DNA from 3 places in the Paenibacillus sp. W4I10 genome. Region 1 is predicted to be linked to each of the others. Evidence: predicted binding sites of a transcription regulator. Region 1 holds the regulator's gene; each other region holds the start of a gene.
The links. Region 1 encodes LexA, which represses DNA repair genes until DNA is damaged. Its sites were predicted from a motif close to CGAACATATGTTCG; they were not measured.
Positions count from the first base shown of each region.

Region 1 (6,085 bases):
CCAGATCGTGAAAAGGTATGATTATGTGCGAACGTATGTTTTTAATATATTTCGTATTTAGCGCGTATATATTGAAGAAAACAATAATATGACGCTATCGCACATAAACAGAACACAAGTCCACCAATGGGAACGCGATCAATATATCACGTTGTACTAATAGCTCAATCCCTTGGCGCTCTAGCGCTGAGGGGTTTTTCTTTTTGTGGGCAAGTCCCTACATATTTAAAGAAAAATCAAAGTGCCCACAAAATGCCCACAAAATATTTTTCTATTCGAAAATTTCTTCAGTGAATTTCAGATCTTCCCCGCACTCAAGTAAAAGAACCACGCAGGTATGAGATAGTGAACGGAAAGGGAGGGAAGATCACAATGTTGTAAAATTCTGATAACTTTAGATTCAATAACGAACCTTAAAATATTCTATTGAATTCTGTTTCCTAACCATGAGTAAAAAATCTTCGTTCAAACTTTGAAAATGATAAAATATGATGCATAGCTATTCCGAGAATTTGATGGAATTTCTATGTCAATCAGAGAGAATAAATTGATTTGATCACTAAATTATTACTTCATTTAAATAGTAGATAATAAAGCTCTTCTCAATCTGAATAAGCAATATTGACTCGATGAAAAATTCTCTTGAGTTACAATTCAACAAATTAAAGGGCATTCTCTCTGGAAAACGAAAAATGAATTTTTCACTGTACTCATCCTTATTGACAAAGTATAAAAAAATGGCCACCCATTAATATAGCGGGGAGCCATTGAATATCTACTAAAATATTATTTAGCTGGTTTTTGTGAATTGAATTGTATAAGGCTCGTTATAGTTGTTGATACCGTTATCCATAATTCTGAAGTAAACCTTCTCACCAGGTTTAGCATTCCAACTAATTGCCTCAGGGTATCCCCGTCCATTCCAGTTATCCATTTGAATGGACAGGATCGCACCGCTTGCATTCATTTTAATAACACCCATAACAATGTCGAAGTTAGCTGGTGGAGTGGCTATAACAGAATATGTGATTTCGGATGAACCGTTTGTGTTGTCGACTACATAAAAATCGTTGTCGCTCATGCTATCTAAATACTGTGTTGCGCTAAATCCAGAAGACTGGTTTACACTTGAGTACATCACTTCTGCTGTCTCAAATGAATCAGCCCAACCAGTTTTAGCGAATGCAGAGCTGGAACCGAATGCTAATAGACAAGCAGTTGCCATAACAGAAATAGAGAATTTTCTTAATCTTTTCATATTCAAACCTCCCAAATATACTAGAACCAATAGAGTAAGATTCTGTTTTAAGTTGTTATTTGAAATTAAAGATATCGAGTAGATCTCACATAATTAGGTTGGCCAACCATGGTTAAATATACCATATAAGATTGTTATTTGTAAATGATATAGTTGTAAAATGTTGGATTTATGGATATTCTTTTGGAATGCTAAGGTTGACTAATTGATAGAAATGATCTATTTTTGCAACAAACATGCCTTTTATCGAACTAATAGATTTGGTTGATAATAAGATAGATATACATATAAGACATTATTATAAAAGATGATTTCCTCCCGGTAGCCTTATGTAGGTTCGGGTATCTATCTGGTATGTACTAAAACATTGACTATGGAGGAGTAGTAGAAGCGTAGCGCACAGTATCCATTAAGAACATGGGAAAGAGAAACTTTCGTGATACATTCAAGTATAGGGTGCAAAAATAGGAGCCATCTTCACCGGCTCCTTTGTTTACTATGCAAACAAACCCAAGGATAAAACCACAAATCATTGAATTAGAGAAACCACTTCTCCTCGTCCGCGAAGTTACCCGCAATTAGGACATATGTTGGCAGATGTTGACATTGAATGCGTAAGATCTACAAGGCGACATTCATCTCTTCAGATCTCAGTACATATAATCTTCTGTGGAAATAAAGATGAATTCTAATAATACCAATAATTCGCTATAATCAATGGATACTTGCATTAAAAAGAATAGTAGCTTTCTCATATCTTAAAACTTCTACCAAATTTCAGATAGTTTCAAATCAATGTTTCAACTATATGTTGAAAGTTTCATATAAAAGAGGTATACTTTTAATTAAATTTTATGCAATTTAATTTTAAATAATTAATTGGAGATGTTATTATGGATCAGGCAAAACAACTAGTGACAGAACAACGTACATTTTTTTATACAGGACAAACTAAAAATATCGAGTATCGGATTAATGCGCTGCAACAGCTTAGAAAAGGAATTGAAAAGTATCAGCAACGGATTCAAGATGCACTTCGGGCTGATCTGAACAAATCTGAGGCGGAAGCTTACGGTTCCGAAATTCGCATTGTTCTGGGTGAACTGGATTTTGCATTAGAACACCTGCAGGAATGGGCTGCACCCAAACAAGTCCCAACCAATTCGGCTATGCCGGATGGGGTGAGTACCATTTACCCGGAACCATACGGAGTGGCGCTTATTATTGCACCTTGGAATTATCCGTTCCAACTGGCCTTTGGCCCACTGATTGGAGCAATTGCAGCCGGTAACTGTGCAGTTATCAAGCCTTCTGAATTAACACCAGCCGTATCTCGTCTGACGTATGATCTGATTCAGGAGATCTTCCCTCAGGAGTATATTGCGGTTAAGGAAGGAGAAGTTGAGGCCAGTACAGCATTGTTGAAAGAGAAGTTTGATTATATTTTCTTCACAGGCAGCACAGGTGTTGGTCGCATTGTGATGAAGGCAGCTGCGGAGCACTTGACTCCTGTAACTCTTGAGTTGGGTGGTAAGAGTCCTGCTATTGTCCATAGTGATGCAGATCTGAAGCTGGTGGCCCAGCGTATTGTTCGTGGTAAGTTCCTGAATGCAGGGCAAACTTGCGTTGCTCCGGATTACTTGCTTGTGCATGAACAAGTTCATGATGAATTGATTAGTCTGATTGGCGCAGAGATCAAAGATAAATTTGGGGATGATGTGTTACAGAATGCTGATTTCCCGCACATTGTCAATGCGCGTAACTTTGATCGGTTGTCGGGATTCCTCACAGATGGCAAAACGCTGATTGGTGGACGTTCTGTACGTGAGCAGTTGCTCATTGAGCCGACTGTACTTGGCGATGTGAACTGGGAATCAGCTGTGATGCAAGAAGAGATCTTCGGTCCAATTCTTCCTGTGTTTACGTACAGTGACCTGAATCCTATGCTGGATGAGATTGTTCGCCGGCCAAAACCATTGGCGCTATATCTCTTCACACAGGATGAGCAACTGCAGGATCAGGTTCTGAATCAAGTATCCTTCGGTGGGGGATGTATTAATGACACACTTTCTCATATGACTTCACACTATCTCCCGTTTGGTGGTGTCGGAGAGAGCGGTATGGGCTCATATCACGGTCAACAGAGCTTTGATGTGTTCTCGCATCACAAGAGTGTTCTGAAACGCAGTGAATAATTAGCCGCAAAAATAACATAAACATGAAAAAAAGAGGTTGTCCTGTTGATCAGGACAACCTCTTTCGTATTTCATTACATCTAGTTTTGTTACTCAAGTTAAATATTAATGAATATCTCGGAAAAGGCCAATGACTTTACCCAGAATACTAACATGTTTCAAACGTAAAGGTTCGAAGGTCGCATTCTCCGGTTGAAGGCGAATATGATCTTTCTCTTTATAGAACGTTTTCACTGTAGCTTCATCGTCTTCAGTCATTGCAACGACGATATCACCGTTATCAGCAGTTTGCTGTTGACGGACAATAACGTAATCTCCATTAACGATTCCAGCTTCCACCATACTATCTCCCACTACTGAAAGCATAAACACTTTTTGTTCGCCTACATAATGTGTAGGAAGAGGGAAATAGTCTTCAATGTTCTCGGTTGCAGTGATTGGAACCCCGGCTGTAACCTTACCAACAACAGGAATACGTGCAACGCTATGAGCAAATTGATGAGAATGCTCAGATTCTTCCTGGCTCAAAAGCTCAATGGCTCTTGGCTTGGTAGGGTCACGTCGGATCAAACCTTTTTTCTCCAAACGATCCAAATGTCCATGTACTGTTGAGCTGGAAGCAAGTCCAACAGCTTCACCAATTTCCCGTACGGAAGGAGGATACCCCTTCAACCGGACTTCATTTCGTATAAACTCCAGAATAGCCTGCTGCCTGCTGGATATCTTCGACATACCGTATCAACCCCATTTTAGTAACGTTTGGGAAAATTATAACATAGAACCTCCGTTCGTACAAACATAAGTTCTAAATAAAATAGCATTAAATCAGTGTTTTTTAACTTATAGAACAGAAATTGTCCAAAAGTCAGAGCATAATACTGCAAATGCTTTGCAAAAGGAAGTGAAATAAGAAATTTCTCCTTCAAAAAAGAAGCGAACAATTGTTCTAAAAATCTATTGAACAAAACAAGTGTTCGTGTTATATTGATTTCAACAGATAGGAACAAACGTTTGGAGGCGGGTATTTAATGAGATATTCTACTTATCAAAGCATTTATGAACCAATGAATTCGGAACTGGTGAAGTCTAAAATAGGGAACTACAAGAAGGTTTTAGCGCGCTTCAAGATTTCTTCATGGATGTTAAAGGTAGCCATTACCTCTTTGATTATATTTATTGGATGCAGCACTGTTTTAACTGTATTTGCTGGCAATGAGAATGATGTTCTACCTGGAGGAAAGATAGCCGTTGCACAAGGGGAAACATTATGGAGTATTTCTTTGGAACATAAACCGACGAATATGGATACACGTATTTATATAGAAGCAATTAAGAAAGTGAATCAACTTCAATCGACTTCCATCCAAGTGGGGCAAGTACTAACTCTACCGCAATTTGCAGAATAAAATGCACATCAATGAGTGTTAACGCGTGTCAGCTTGACAAGCTGCCTTTATAATGGCAAAGTTAATATGACTTTGTATTTTTGGAGGGGACAAGCTTGGATATAGATAGTCTGGTAGCACGCATTAACGAATTGGCTCGTAAGCAAAAGTCCACTGGATTGTCGGAGGAAGAACTTGCTGAACGTGCCGAGCTAAGAGAGATTTATTTGAGCAATATTCGCAGCAATTTCAGACAACAACTGGATACCATTGAGATTGTTGATGATGAGAATGACAAAGGCCACCAAGGCAAACTCAAACACTAACGAAACCTAATGATATCATTATGATATTTAGGTTTCTTCCTGTTATTTTGAGTGTGCAATTTATAGGGGGAAATGTTGGTTTGCAATTATGTAAGCCTGATACAAAGACACATAAGGGGGATTCACATGTCGCGTTCGTTCGAGAGAACGGTTAAGAAAAATTCCAAGCAGTTAAATCAGCAACGCAAAAAAAGTGGTCAACCAATCACTGGTACACCAGGTGAAGAAGTCTTTAAGGGACGCAGCTTGTTGTTCCCAATATTTTTGATAGGTCTCGCCTTTTTGTATCTGTTTATGAGCACGTTTCTTGTGCAAGCTCCAATGACAACTTGGGACTGGGTGACCATGTTGCTTTATGTATTTTTGGCAGTCATCTTCATGCTTCGTCGTCCATACATCAAGATTAGCAGTAATCGGATTATCACGACGAAGGGTAATCGTGAACGTTCAATTGGGGTTGACGATATTGTCAAATTCAGAATTGAACCAGGTACAGTTGTTATCGAACATAACAGTCGTGGGAAAAGATGGGTGTTCACCAAGTTATTGAACCGTTACGATACAGATGCGATTGCAGAACGTTTGCTGAAGTTTGCAAAAGCACACCAGATCACCGTGGAAACCGTCGAAAAGTAATTATTGCATAAAGGGGTAGATGATCGGAATGGCGTTAAAAGCGATTTTGTTCGACCTAGATGATACTTTATTATGGGATGAGCGTAGTGTTCGAGAAGCTTTTCATGAGACTTGTCTAATCGCAGCGCAAGAGACTGGGGTTAAACCAGAAGAACTTGAAGAAGCTGTTCGTAATGAGGCACGTGGACTGTATGAATCATATGAAACCTTTCCTTTTACTAAAATGATTGGAATCAATCCGTTTGAAGGTCTTTGGGCTAACTTTACTGGTGGGGATCAACCTGA
Region 1 is NZ_JAUSXX010000001.1:1,078,302-1,084,386, forward strand. Features, by position in the region: gene QF049_RS04850 (hypothetical protein) at 791-1,258, opposite strand; gene QF049_RS04855 (aldehyde dehydrogenase) at 2,152-3,453, shown strand; gene lexA (transcriptional repressor LexA) at 3,559-4,185, opposite strand; gene QF049_RS04865 (LysM peptidoglycan-binding domain-containing protein) at 4,482-4,859, shown strand; gene QF049_RS04870 (DUF896 domain-containing protein) at 4,955-5,164, shown strand; gene QF049_RS04875 (hypothetical protein) at 5,291-5,800, shown strand; gene QF049_RS04880 (HAD family hydrolase) at 5,829-6,085, shown strand, end outside.

Region 2 (6,085 bases), 1.6 Mb from region 1:
CTGGATCAGCAAGCATTTTTGGCAGCCACTTGAAGTGGCTGCCAAAAATGCTTTTTTCTTTGTGTAAAACAGCTTGAAATTAGACTTTTGCTTAAGGTATCCTCTATAATGTTACAGAACATACGATTAACTGAAAGGGTGACTGGTTTGAGCTCAGAAAATTCATTTGATATCGTGTCCAAAATGGACTTGCAAGAACTGACAAATGCCGTTACACAAACCGAGAAAGAAATTGGCACTCGTTATGACTTCAAGGGCAGCAAGAGCAGCCTGAAACTGGATAAGGATGCGTTAACGATCGTATCTGATGATGAGACCAAACTCAAGGCTGTCATTGACGTGCTGCAATCCAAAATGGCGAAGCGTGGTCTACCATTGAAAAACATTGATTACGCAAAGGTAGAGCCAGCGTCTTCTGGTACAGTCCGCCAGCGTTTGAATTTTAAACAGGGGATTGATCAGGACATCGCCAAGAAAATCAATATTCTTATTCGGGACTCCAAGATGAAAGTGAAGAGTCAGATTCAGGGAGACCAGCTGCGGGTAACTGGTAAGAGTAAAAATGATTTGCAAGCTGTCATGCAGCTGCTAAATGGTGCTAACCTACCTCTGGATTTGCAATATACAAATTTTAAGTAATATGGTCTTTTTGTAGCTAAAGTGTTTTTTGACACGGTATTGGGCGTATATTATACTAAGTGTGCATTGCTGGCAGTCAAGCATCAAGTCCAGTCCTCATCGTTTGCTGACTTTGTGAAAAGCAGTACATCTTCTGGAAGTCACCGGAACGTTTAAAGCGGTTTTGCTTTTGAGCGGTTGACTTTATTTTTTGCGTTTCTACATAGTGGGATCATGTTAATCTGGATTGACATTGAAACTGTACATTTCATGTTCCGGATGATGATAACGGGATTATGATGATTGTTTGGAGTAATGGAGGATATGAGGGAGGGCGTCTTGTGAATTTACCCAACCGGATTACGCTTGCACGAATTTGCTTAATCCCTTTTTTGATGGTGTTCCTGCTCGTGGATTTTCCATTTTATCCAGAGCCGTTGCAGCTTGGAAGCTTTTCGCTTCCGTATAATCAACTGATTGCTGCTGTTATTTTTATCATCGCCGCAAGCACAGATGGAATTGACGGATACCTTGCGCGGAAAAATAACATGGTTACCAATCTGGGGAAACTGCTCGATCCACTCGCAGACAAGCTGCTGGTTACTGCAGTATTGATCTCGCTTGTGGAGATGGGCAAGCTGGATTCCTGGATTGCAGTTGTTATTATTAGTCGTGAATTCGCAGTTACCGGCTTGCGTCAAATTGCATTGCTTGATGGTTCGGTTGTTGCCGCCAGTGCTTGGGGCAAGCTGAAGACTGTAGTGCAGATTGTGGCGATTGTGCTGTTGCTGTTGAACAATTTCCCGTTTTCATACACGGGTATTCACGTCGATATTATTGCGGTATGGGCAGCAGCGCTTATTACCATCTGGTCGGGTATCGATTACTTTATCAAAAACAAAAATTTGCTTCATTTAACAAAAGCATAATGGTTTGTTCTTAAATGGGTAATCATGAAGGAAGCATTGGGTCAGGGGCAATAGGAAATTATCCTATTGCCCTTTGATCACTCACCACGTGTATAGGAGGATGCTCAATGAAGGCAGAAATCATTGCAGTTGGCACAGAGTTGCTGCTTGGACAAATCGTCAATACCAATGCCAGATACCTATCCCGTGAATTGGCTGCGATGGGGATCGATGTATATTTCCAAACGGTGGTTGGGGATAACCTGAACCGACTTAGTGAAGCTATTCGCATTGCGCAGAGCCGTGCAGACGTTATTTTATTTTCCGGTGGCATCGGACCTACCCAAGATGATCTGACCAAGGATGCGCTCGCAGCTGTTCTTAACCGAAAACTGCATACAGATCGAATGGCAATGGACAAAATTGAGAGCTTTTTCAGAGATCGTAATGTGGACATGACAGAGAATAACCGACGTCAGGCGATCGTTATTGATGGCGGAACACCTCTGGCCAATGAAACGGGCCTTGCGGCAGGAAATGCGATTTCTGACAATGACAAATATTATGTTGTGATGCCTGGACCACCTAAAGAGCTGATTCCAATGTTTGAACAGGAAGTCAAACCTTGGCTGTTCCAGCATGTACTTACAGAAGAGATGCCGATCTATTCCCGAATGCTCAAATTCGCAGGTATTGGTGAATCTGCTTTGGAAGATCGACTATTGGATCTGATTGATGCGCAGACAGACCCTACGATTGCTCCTTACGCGAGCGAAGGCGAAGTTACGGTACGTGTCTCCACAAAGGCTGCGAGTGAGGGAGAGGCGAAGCTGAAGCTGGATGCGATGGAGGTTCAGATTCGGGAGCGTTTGACAGAACATCTCTACGCGAACGAGGATGTGCCTATAGAGTACACGATTGTAACCATGATGTCTGACATGGGGCTGACGCTCAGCGCTGCTGAGAGCTGTACAGGAGGGCTTGTCATGCAAAGTCTGACCTCTGTACCCGGAAGCGCATCAATGCTCAAAGGTGGAATTGTTTGTTACTCCAATGAAATTAAAGAAAAGCTGCTGAATGTGCCTCATGATTATCTGGAAGGTGAAGATGCACCTGGGGCGGTAAGTCCTGAGGTTGCAAAAGTGCTTGCTGAGCAGATCCGCATGATTGGCGATGCTGATTTTGGCCTGGCTGTTACCGGTGTAGCTGGACCGGGATATTCGGAACGCAAACCACCCGGGCTTGTCTTCATCGCTCTTGCTGAACGTGGAAAAGAGACGGAAATTCATGAGCTGCGTATTAATGGTAATCGCGAGACGGTTCGCATTCGTTCAGCCAAAGCGATTCTCTATCGCTTATGGCAAAAACTTGTGGCGATGGATTGATTAGTTAATAGCTTCGATTGCATTTACAGTTCCAAGCAAGTATAATTAAGGAAGACGGAAGAACCGTAGAATTAGGCTTTACAGCCTTGTTTACGGTTCTTTTTTCTGTTTAATGGAAAGTTTCCTTGAGGAAGAGGCGCCTCGGCCTTTACAAAAAAAACGAATGTATGTTCGAAAAAAAGCTTGGCAAACGTGTTAAAACAAGGTATCATTATCTTATAAACAGTAAAGGGTGTGAGCTTATTGTCAGACCGTCGTGCCGCGCTTGATATGGCGCTCCGTCAAATAGAGAAGCAATTTGGTAAAGGATCCATCATGAAACTGGGTGAGTCCACTCATATGAATGTGGAAATTATTCCCAGTGGTTCCTTGGCTTTGGATATTGCATTAGGAACAGGCGGCTTGCCTAAAGGCCGTATTGTTGAAATATATGGACCTGAGTCTTCGGGTAAAACAACTGTCGCATTGCATGCGATTGCTGAAGTACAACGCGTTGGTGGACAAGCAGCATTTATCGATGCCGAGCATGCTCTTGATCCTCAATATGCAAGCAAATTGGGTGTTAACATTGACGAATTGCTTCTATCTCAGCCAGATACGGGTGAGCAAGGGCTGGAAATTGCAGAAGCTCTTGTGCGCAGTGGTGCAGTAGATATCGTTGTTATTGACTCTGTAGCCGCATTGGTACCAAAAGCAGAGATTGAAGGCGAAATGGGTGATTCACACGTAGGTTTGCAAGCGCGTTTGATGTCTCAGGCGCTGCGTAAATTGTCTGGTGCAATCAGCAAATCCAAAACAATCGCAATCTTCATCAACCAGCTTCGTGAGAAAGTCGGCGTTATGTTTGGTAACCCGGAAACAACACCTGGTGGTCGTGCTCTGAAGTTTTATTCCACAGTACGTCTGGATGTGCGTCGTATTGAGAGTATCAAATCAGGCAATGACATGATTGGTAACCGTACTCGTATTAAAGTCGTGAAAAACAAAGTAGCACCTCCGTTTAAACAAGCGGAAGTGGATATCATGTATGGTGAGGGTATCTCGAGAGAAGGCAGTATCATTGACATTGGTACAGAGCTGGACATCGTTAATAAAAGTGGTGCATGGTACTCATACGAAGGCGAACGTTTAGGACAAGGCCGTGAGAACGCAAAGCAGTTCATGAAAGAGCATAAAGATATTGCTGAAATCATTGAACAAAAAATTCGTGTAGCAAGTAACTTGACTACTGCAGTTCCTGCGCCAACTAGTGAAGAGCAACAAAAAGAAGCAGCAGAAGAACAAGAATTGTTTGAAATCAACGAGTAATGTCCCAAAACCCTCCCCTTGTGGGGAGGGACCGGAGGACGTTGCCCTCTGGACTCCGTAAACTTATCTGATTGAGCTTGAGCTTGGATCAATCTGGATAATGGATTGTAGTGGGAGTTCTCGTGCTGTGCTAACAGCCCCTGTCCATTGGGACAGGGGCTGTTAGCACGCTAACTGTGGAGTAAAGGCCGGGCTGAGTTCCCGGTCTTTTGTATTATTAGTGTTCTTTGTCTTATGTGAAGATGTGTTTGGCGTAGTCAGAATGAAAATGTTATGAAAGGGGAGACCAGAATGGATCAACATGACGAGGATTTATATGAAGAAGCAGAACAGGACGGCCTATCCCAATTTCCGGACAACGAAGAACTTATTATTACACGTGTAGAACGAACGAAGAGCAGGCAAGCTCGTTATCGAATCACTTTTGGCATCCACTCTATTACGGTTCTTGAAGATGTGATGATTAAATACAGGATGACTCAAGGCAATACGTTTATGAAGAAGGATCTGGAAGAAATCATTGTAGCTGACGAGCGACAGCGGACGTATGCACAGTCTCTGCGCTTTTTGGAGCATAAGCCACGTACGCGCCATGAATTAAGTCAGAAACTTCGTCAGAAGGAGTTTGCTGCGCCATTAATTGAAGAGACGCTGGATCGACTTGAGCAGGAGAAGTTAGTGGATGACGATCTATTTGCGAAGGAATGGACAAGACAGCGTATGGAGGGCAAGCGGAAGGGAAAACTGTGGATAAGGCAAGAGCTGCGTCAAAAGGGCATTGCCAATGATCTCATTGTTGAGGCACTAGAAGGTATTAGTACAGATGCGGAATTTGAGACTGCTTTGAGTGCCGGACGCAAAAAATGGAATCAGGTCAAAGGGGACGTCAAAGAGAAGAAAAATAAAACGCTTCCCTTCCTAATGAGACGTGGTTTTTCAATGGATATGGTGCGCCGGGTCGTGAATTGTTTAATTGAAGAAGATGAGGCTGGGGACCCTGAAGATGACGAAGCGTTGTTATGGGATTAGCAGACCAGAGTCTCTATACTGCATTCTCTTGACAATTTCTTTCGTCAAATACTAAAATGGACATGAGTCTGTAAGAAATGGACAACCCTTTTTCCTTCCAAAAAAGCGGTTTCGGTTTCTTAAGATTTATACCATTCTTAATTATGGGTTCGCTGGAAACAGTGAATAGTACGTGGAAACATGTACATGTGAAATGAAAATCGGCGGGGGATCGCCGTGAGTATTCGTTATTCCCAAACATATGTAAGGTTTGAAAACTGCAAATTGACCCAAGGAATGCCTTGGAGGAACCAACGAGGAGGTGAACAGTATGAATCCTGCAATCACGATCGCTCTCGTTGTGGCCGCGCTAATCATTGGGTTCGGAGTAGGGTATTTTATTCGCAAATCTCTTGCAGAGGCTAAAATCTCTAGTGCGGAACAAGCTGCCGTACAAATCGTGGAGAACGCGAAGAAAGAGGCAGAGGCACTGAAGAAAGAAACGGTGCTGGAAGCGAAGGATGAAATCCATCGCATTCGTGCTGAAGCTGAAAAAGACACTCGTGAACGTCGGAATGAAATTCAACGACAAGAAAGACGATTGTTGCAAAAAGAAGAGTCGCTGGATAAAAAATTGGAATCACTCGAACGTAAAGAAGAGCAAGTGGCTAACAAAGAGAAACGAATTGATGAGACTCAGCAGCAGATCGAAATGATTTACAAAAACCAGGTGACAGAGTTGGAACGTATATCCAACCTCACCATGGAAGACGCACGCAGTATCATACTGTCCAACGTAGAACAGGAAGTTCGTCATGAGACGGCTCAAATGATCAAGGACATTGAACAACAAGCGAA
Region 2 is NZ_JAUSXX010000001.1:2,680,029-2,686,113, reverse strand. Features, by position in the region: gene QF049_RS11875 (YajQ family cyclic di-GMP-binding protein) at 148-639, shown strand; gene pgsA (CDP-diacylglycerol--glycerol-3-phosphate 3-phosphatidyltransferase) at 960-1,547, shown strand; gene QF049_RS11865 (competence/damage-inducible protein A) at 1,655-2,911, shown strand; gene recA (recombinase RecA) at 3,155-4,219, shown strand; gene QF049_RS11855 (regulatory protein RecX) at 4,511-5,248, shown strand; gene rny (ribonuclease Y) at 5,559-6,085, shown strand, end outside.
Region 2: a site for LexA is predicted at 3,072-3,085, ahead of recA (recombinase RecA). Genes of this name have one in related genera too.

Region 3 (6,085 bases), 830 kb from region 1:
TTTGACGGAACGATGGATATGGTCGGTAAAGTGTGCCGAGTCAAAGTGGTTGAAGCCGGCGTCAACGAGAGTCAGGCTACGCTGGTACGGGTGTTGGAAGAGAATCTTAAGTCCGCCGCGATGTGATCGAGGCGTCAGAAACAAGGATTTCATTTCCTTGGGGAGCTTACCCGGGGAGATGAGGTCCTTCTTTTGCAAAAAAATAAGATAAAGATATCGAAGTTGATGGGGGAGAGCACGATGAACAAAAAAGAAATTTCAGCAGGCGGAGTTGTTTATAGAACAGGGGAAGACGGGGGTCTTCAAATTCAGCTTATCGTAGATCGTTATGGTAAAACAACTCTCGCCAAGGGCAAAATGGAAGATGGAGAAACAATCGAACAGACGGCACTGCGCGAGATTTTGGAAGAGACAGGTATGGTGGGTCGCATTGTAGAACCGGTTGATATCATTGCTTACACGTACCAACATGCAGATTTTGGCCCGGTGGACAAGGAAGTTCATTATTATCTCGTTGAAGCCGAGAGTGGAGATCTGCAGCCTCAGATTGAAGAAATCAAGGGTGTGGATTGGTATGCTCCGGAAGAAGCATGGTCCTTACAGCAGCAGAGCGGATATGATAATAACGATGATATCTTGCGTGTAGCCCTGAACAAGTTAGGCATTAACGTATAACGCATTATAGTTCTGGTTCGAGTCAGTTAGCCCGCGCGCTCTGTGGGTCTGATAAGCAGATCATCAAGCCACGGGTGACTTCGCCGCGGGGGCGTGGACCGGTGGTTTTTTGTGCCAGATTGGCAAGTAACAGAACGGTAAAGCAAGCAGTGAACTGGTGATGTTAAAAAGGGTCTGGGCATGCGCAATCTGTGCCCCGTTGTCCGCTGACAGCCAGACCGAAGCTGCATGCAGCTGGCCGATCAGCGGCATAAAGAGCAGTGCTCCCGCAATGTTTAATATAACATGGGAAGCTGCGACAAACTTGCCTGCGGATGCTCCACCCGCGGCAGCGATCACAGCGGTGATGCAGGTCCCCACGTTGGACCCGATCACAATGGCGATGCCGATCTCCACAGGCAATACCCCTGTGGCTGCGAGCGTAATCGCCATGCTAATGACAGCTGCGCTGCTGTGAATGAGCGCTGTCAGACAGGCACCTGCCAGGAAGCCCCACCACAAGCTGTCGGCCGAGCGGTCGAGAAACCATTGAAATACGCCCATGCTCCGCAAGGGTAAGGCAATGGATTGCATCACCTGAATGCCTGTCATAACAAGTGCAAATCCCGCAGCTGCGAGGAAGCTGTACTGGATGTTAAACAGAGTCTGGCGTGTACGTTCAGGAGCGGCCAGATTGCGTTCACCAAGTACAACAAACATGGCCCAGCCCGTCAGCGACAGGACAAGCAACGGCAGGGAAGCACGTCCGATCTGCAGTCCCACCAGCTCCGTCGTCAGACATGTCCCGATGTTCGTGCCGAGGATGATGCCGAGTGTCCGCCCATAGGTAATTAATCTGGCATTAGCCAGTCCAATGGTGAGTACTGTGACTGCAGTACTGCTCTGTAACAGAGCCGTTGCGCCCGCACTGAAGGCCATGCCTTTCCATGGAGCAGAGGTGGCGCGATTGAGCCAACTTTCCAACATGGGCCCAGCCATGCGCTGCAAGGCCGTTTCCATAAGCTTCATGCCACCAAAAAAGATAATAAGCCCATATAGTAGGGGCAATATCACATCTCTAAACATAGAAACATCATTCCTTCCGTCCGGGTTCCTTAACTCATCCTATGAGTAAGAAAAGACAACCATGACAAGCCTAAAGGAATTCAGAGGAAGCCAGCCTCCCACAATTCAAGTATTTCAATTGCCGCACCCCAATTCGAAAGATACTTTGATTCGTGCAAGCGTAGTGGAGGGGACGAAATCGAATCTGAAGAAGCGAAGCGTGCGCCTTTGTCTCCGGATTTTCCCTTTAAGAAAGGGAATCAAAAAAATCTGGAGACAACAGCGATCGGAAGATCGATTCGTAACCGAAACGCCACCTACGCGCCGCACCAAACCTATCTTTCGAACTATTAAATTAAAGGAAGTGGATCTACCTTGCCATCAGTTACACTCGAACGCAGTCGCAAAAAGCGGCTTGAACATGCACATCCATGGATATTTAACAACGAAATTGCCTCTGTTGACGGAAACCCTGAGCCGGGAGATCTGGTCAATGTATTGAATCATCAAGGTCGCTATCTGGCGACAGGATATTACAATCCCGCATCTCAGATCAATGTAAGAGTTGTAGCGTATCAACCGCTGGAGTCTGAACAGATGGATACGGCGTTCTTTGCAGCGCGTTTCCGCGATTGCTTGCGTCATCGGGAACGTTTTATCCGGGATGGAGAGGCATACCGTCTCGTTTATGGCGAAGCTGATTTTCTGCCAGGATTGATCGTTGACCGGTTCGGCAGCATCCTCGTTGTACAGTTGCTTACACTTGGTATGGATCGTTGCCGTGAAGCCATTGTACAAGCACTCATTGAAGTGATGCAGCCGGAAGGTATATATGAGCGCAGTGATGTCCCGATTCGTGAACTCGAAGGTTTGGAGCAGACCAAAGGTCCACTGTACGGAGAGTGCCCACGGCATGTCACAGTTACAGAAAATGGATTACTCATTAAAGTGGATATTGTGGAAGGGCAGAAGACAGGTTACTTCTTCGACCAACGCGAGAATCGTGCTGCCATCGAACCGCTCATGAAGGGTTGGGGCTACAAGAGTGGAATCACACTACAAACGACCGAGCAGGATGGCACAGAGCAGCTGTTGCCTGTGAATAAAAGCGGTAAGGTAGTTACATTCCCTTATTGGGACGGTGCCACCGTACTGGAGTGTTTCTCACACACGGGAAGCTTTACGTTGAATGCTTGCAAGTATGGAGCCAAAAAAGTGACTTGTCTTGATATTTCGGAGCATGCCATTGAGAGTGCACGAACAAATGTGGAGCTGAACGGCTTCACCGACCGGGTCGAATTCGTAGTTGCTGATGCATTTCAGTACTTGCGTGAACAAGTGAAGGGGCTGGATGAACGTACCGCACGTGCGCGTGCAGGCGAACAGAAAGTGGATACATCCAAAGCGCTGGCAGCTGGCGGTAAAACATTTGATGTAGTCATCCTTGATCCTCCTGCATTTGCCAAAACGAAATCAGCAGTTAAAGGTGCATGCCGTGGATATAAGGATATCAACCTGCAAGGAATGAAACTGGTTAATGAGGGCGGATATTTGGTAACAGCCAGCTGTTCGTATCACATGCGTCCTGACCTTTTCTTGGACACGATTGCCGATGCAGCAGAAGATGCAGGCAAAGTACTGCGTCTAATCGACTGGAAGGCAGCCGGTAAGGATCACCCGCAAATTTTGGGCGTGGATGAAGGACATTACCTGAAATTTGCTATTTTCGAAGTGCGTAGTAAAAAGAATTAGAGGAGTCTCTTTTTACTTGTTTTAATCCTTCGTGAAATAAAGTGAAGTTTAAATGAATGATACTTTCGGTTAGAAGTCCACAGTGTGAACAGCTGCGGGCTTTTTGCCGTGTTAACGGAGATGATCTCCGGTTTTACCGGATAGTGGCAAACGTATGTTCCGAACCAAGTCAGATATGTTATACTGGGAATTAAAATCTTGTACGTGTGGTTTGGAGGATTAGACATGTCCGTTCGTTTTGTTATTGGCCGGGCAGGCAGCGGCAAAAGCTCGCTGATTACCCGGGAAATTACATCCCTGCTTCAACAAGAACCGCAAGGCACACCTTTGATTTTACTCGTTCCCGAACAGAGTTCTTTTCGAACAGAGCAGGCATTGGTGTCTTCTGGAGCAATTAAAGGTACGATGCGTGCAGAAGTGCTCGGCTTTCGCCGTTTAGCCTATCGTGTAATGCAGGAAGCAGGTGGTTCTGCTCGTATTCCGATCGGAGCCGAAGGCAAAAAGATGCTGCTCTATAAAGTAATCCAGCGTCGTAAGGAAGAATTAAAGCTGTTTGGCGCATCCGGCAGCCAGCTGGGTTTTATAGGCGAATTAAATGACTTATATAGTGAATTTAAACGTTATGAAGTTGATCCATCATTGCTGGAAGAAGGGCTGTCTGGAGGGAATACCTCATCCACTTCGCCAATTCTGGAGGACAAGTTGCATGACTTGAATCTGATATATCGTGACTATGAACAGGAACTGACCAATTTATATATTGATGATGAAGACACGTTGACCGAGCTGACAGATCGTTTGTCGGAAAGTGCATTGCTGCAGGATGCCCAGATCTGGATTGATGGTTTTCAGGGATTCACGCCACAGGAGATGAGTGTGATTGGTCGATTGATGTTGCAGTCCTCTTCCGTGACGATTGCACTGACATTGGATCGTCCTTATGATCACGGAGCACTGCCTGGAGAACTGGAACTGTTCTATCCAACGGCAAGTGCCTATGCGCGCCTGAAAGGGATGGCTGACGAACTGGGTATACGGAGCGATATAACCGTGCTAGATTCGGAGATTCCACCGAGATACAAGGATCGTCCGGGACTTGCTCATCTGGAGGCAGGTTTCGACCGCCGAATTCGTTGGAAAAGTGAAGGCCTTGATTCCGGAATCCGACTGGTTGCAGCGGAGAACCGACGAGCTGAGATGGAGGGGGCACTGCGTGAGATGCGGCGCCTGGCACAAAACGAAGGTGCGCGTTATCGGGATATGGCGGTACTTGTTCGTCAGTTGGATACCTACGCTGATATAGCTGAACCTCTATTCAGGGATTATGACGTACCCGTCTTTCTGGACCGCAGAAGAAATGAACTTCATCATCCATTATCCGAGTTTATCCGTTCCGCACTGGATATTGTTCGGCGCCACTGGCGTTACGAGGATGTATTTCGCTGTGTCAAAACGGATCTGCTGCTTCCGCGTGATGGTGCCATCACTCGTGAAGATATGGACCAGCTTGAGAATTATGTACTGGCTTGTGGTATCCATGGGTATCGCTGGACTGACGGTAAACCATGGAAGTATGTACCAAGCCTGTCCCTGGAAGACAACGGTGAGGATGGCCGTAGTCGAGGACGGGACCAGATGCTTTCTCTAATGGAGAGCTGCCGAACGGTCATTACAGATTCCTTGGGTGTTTTTGAGAAACGAATGAAAAAGGCAAAGACAGCCAAAGCCCAGTGCGAGGCACTATACAGACTGCTGGAAGATGCTGAGATCCCATGGAAGCTGGAGAACATGTCTGCTGAAGCTAAGGCTCAAGGTGACCCGGAACGGTCGAGAGAACATCGGCAGATGTGGGGAGCTGTGCTGGATTTATTGGATCAGATGGTCGATATGATGGGGAATGAACGGCTGGATATCACTCTGTTTGCCGGGATGATTGAGACCGGATTGACGGAACTGAAGCTGGGTCTGGTACCACCAGCACTTGATCAGGTATTGGGCGGTTCCATGGACCGTACACGCCTTCAGGACATCAAATACGTATTTATCCTTGGCGCCGTTGATGGTGAATTACCCGCCGTACCTCAGGATGATGGCGTATTAACGGAACTGGAGAGAGCGTTACTGACGGAAAGAGGCGTGGCGCTTGGACCAGGTGCAACAAGGCAGATGCTGGATGAACGTTTTCTGATCTACACGGCACTTACAGCGGCAAGCAGCCAGTTGTGGCTAAGTTATCCGGTTGCTGATGATGAGGGGAAAACACTGCTTCCTTCCGAGATTATCCGCCATGTACGGAAAATGTTTGGTCTACAAGAACAGCCATTGCTCGCTCAACCACCGCTTGCGAACTTTGAAGAAGCGCATTGGTCCTATGTCACCCATCCGGGTCAGAGTCTGTCAACGCTCATTGGACAATTGCGCAAATGGCGCCGCGGAGAAGACATTCCTGAAATGTGGTGGGCGGTCTACAATTGGCATGTATCTCGAGAGACAAGCAGACCTCAGCTGGAGCGGTTGATGGGATCGATCTTTTATCGTAATAGAGCATTACCACTACGTACAGCTACCAGTCGCAGATTGTATGGTACAGAGGTGAGGACGAGTGTCTCACGAA
Region 3 is NZ_JAUSXX010000001.1:247,916-254,000, forward strand. Features, by position in the region: gene mtaB (tRNA (N(6)-L-threonylcarbamoyladenosine(37)-C(2))-methylthiotransferase MtaB) at 1-126, shown strand, start outside; gene QF049_RS01035 (NUDIX hydrolase) at 241-675, shown strand; gene QF049_RS01040 (Na/Pi cotransporter family protein) at 739-1,740, opposite strand; gene QF049_RS01045 (class I SAM-dependent rRNA methyltransferase) at 2,095-3,471, shown strand; gene addB (helicase-exonuclease AddAB subunit AddB) at 3,697-6,085, shown strand, end outside.
Region 3: a site for LexA is predicted at 3,619-3,632, ahead of addB (helicase-exonuclease AddAB subunit AddB). Genes of this name have one in related genera too.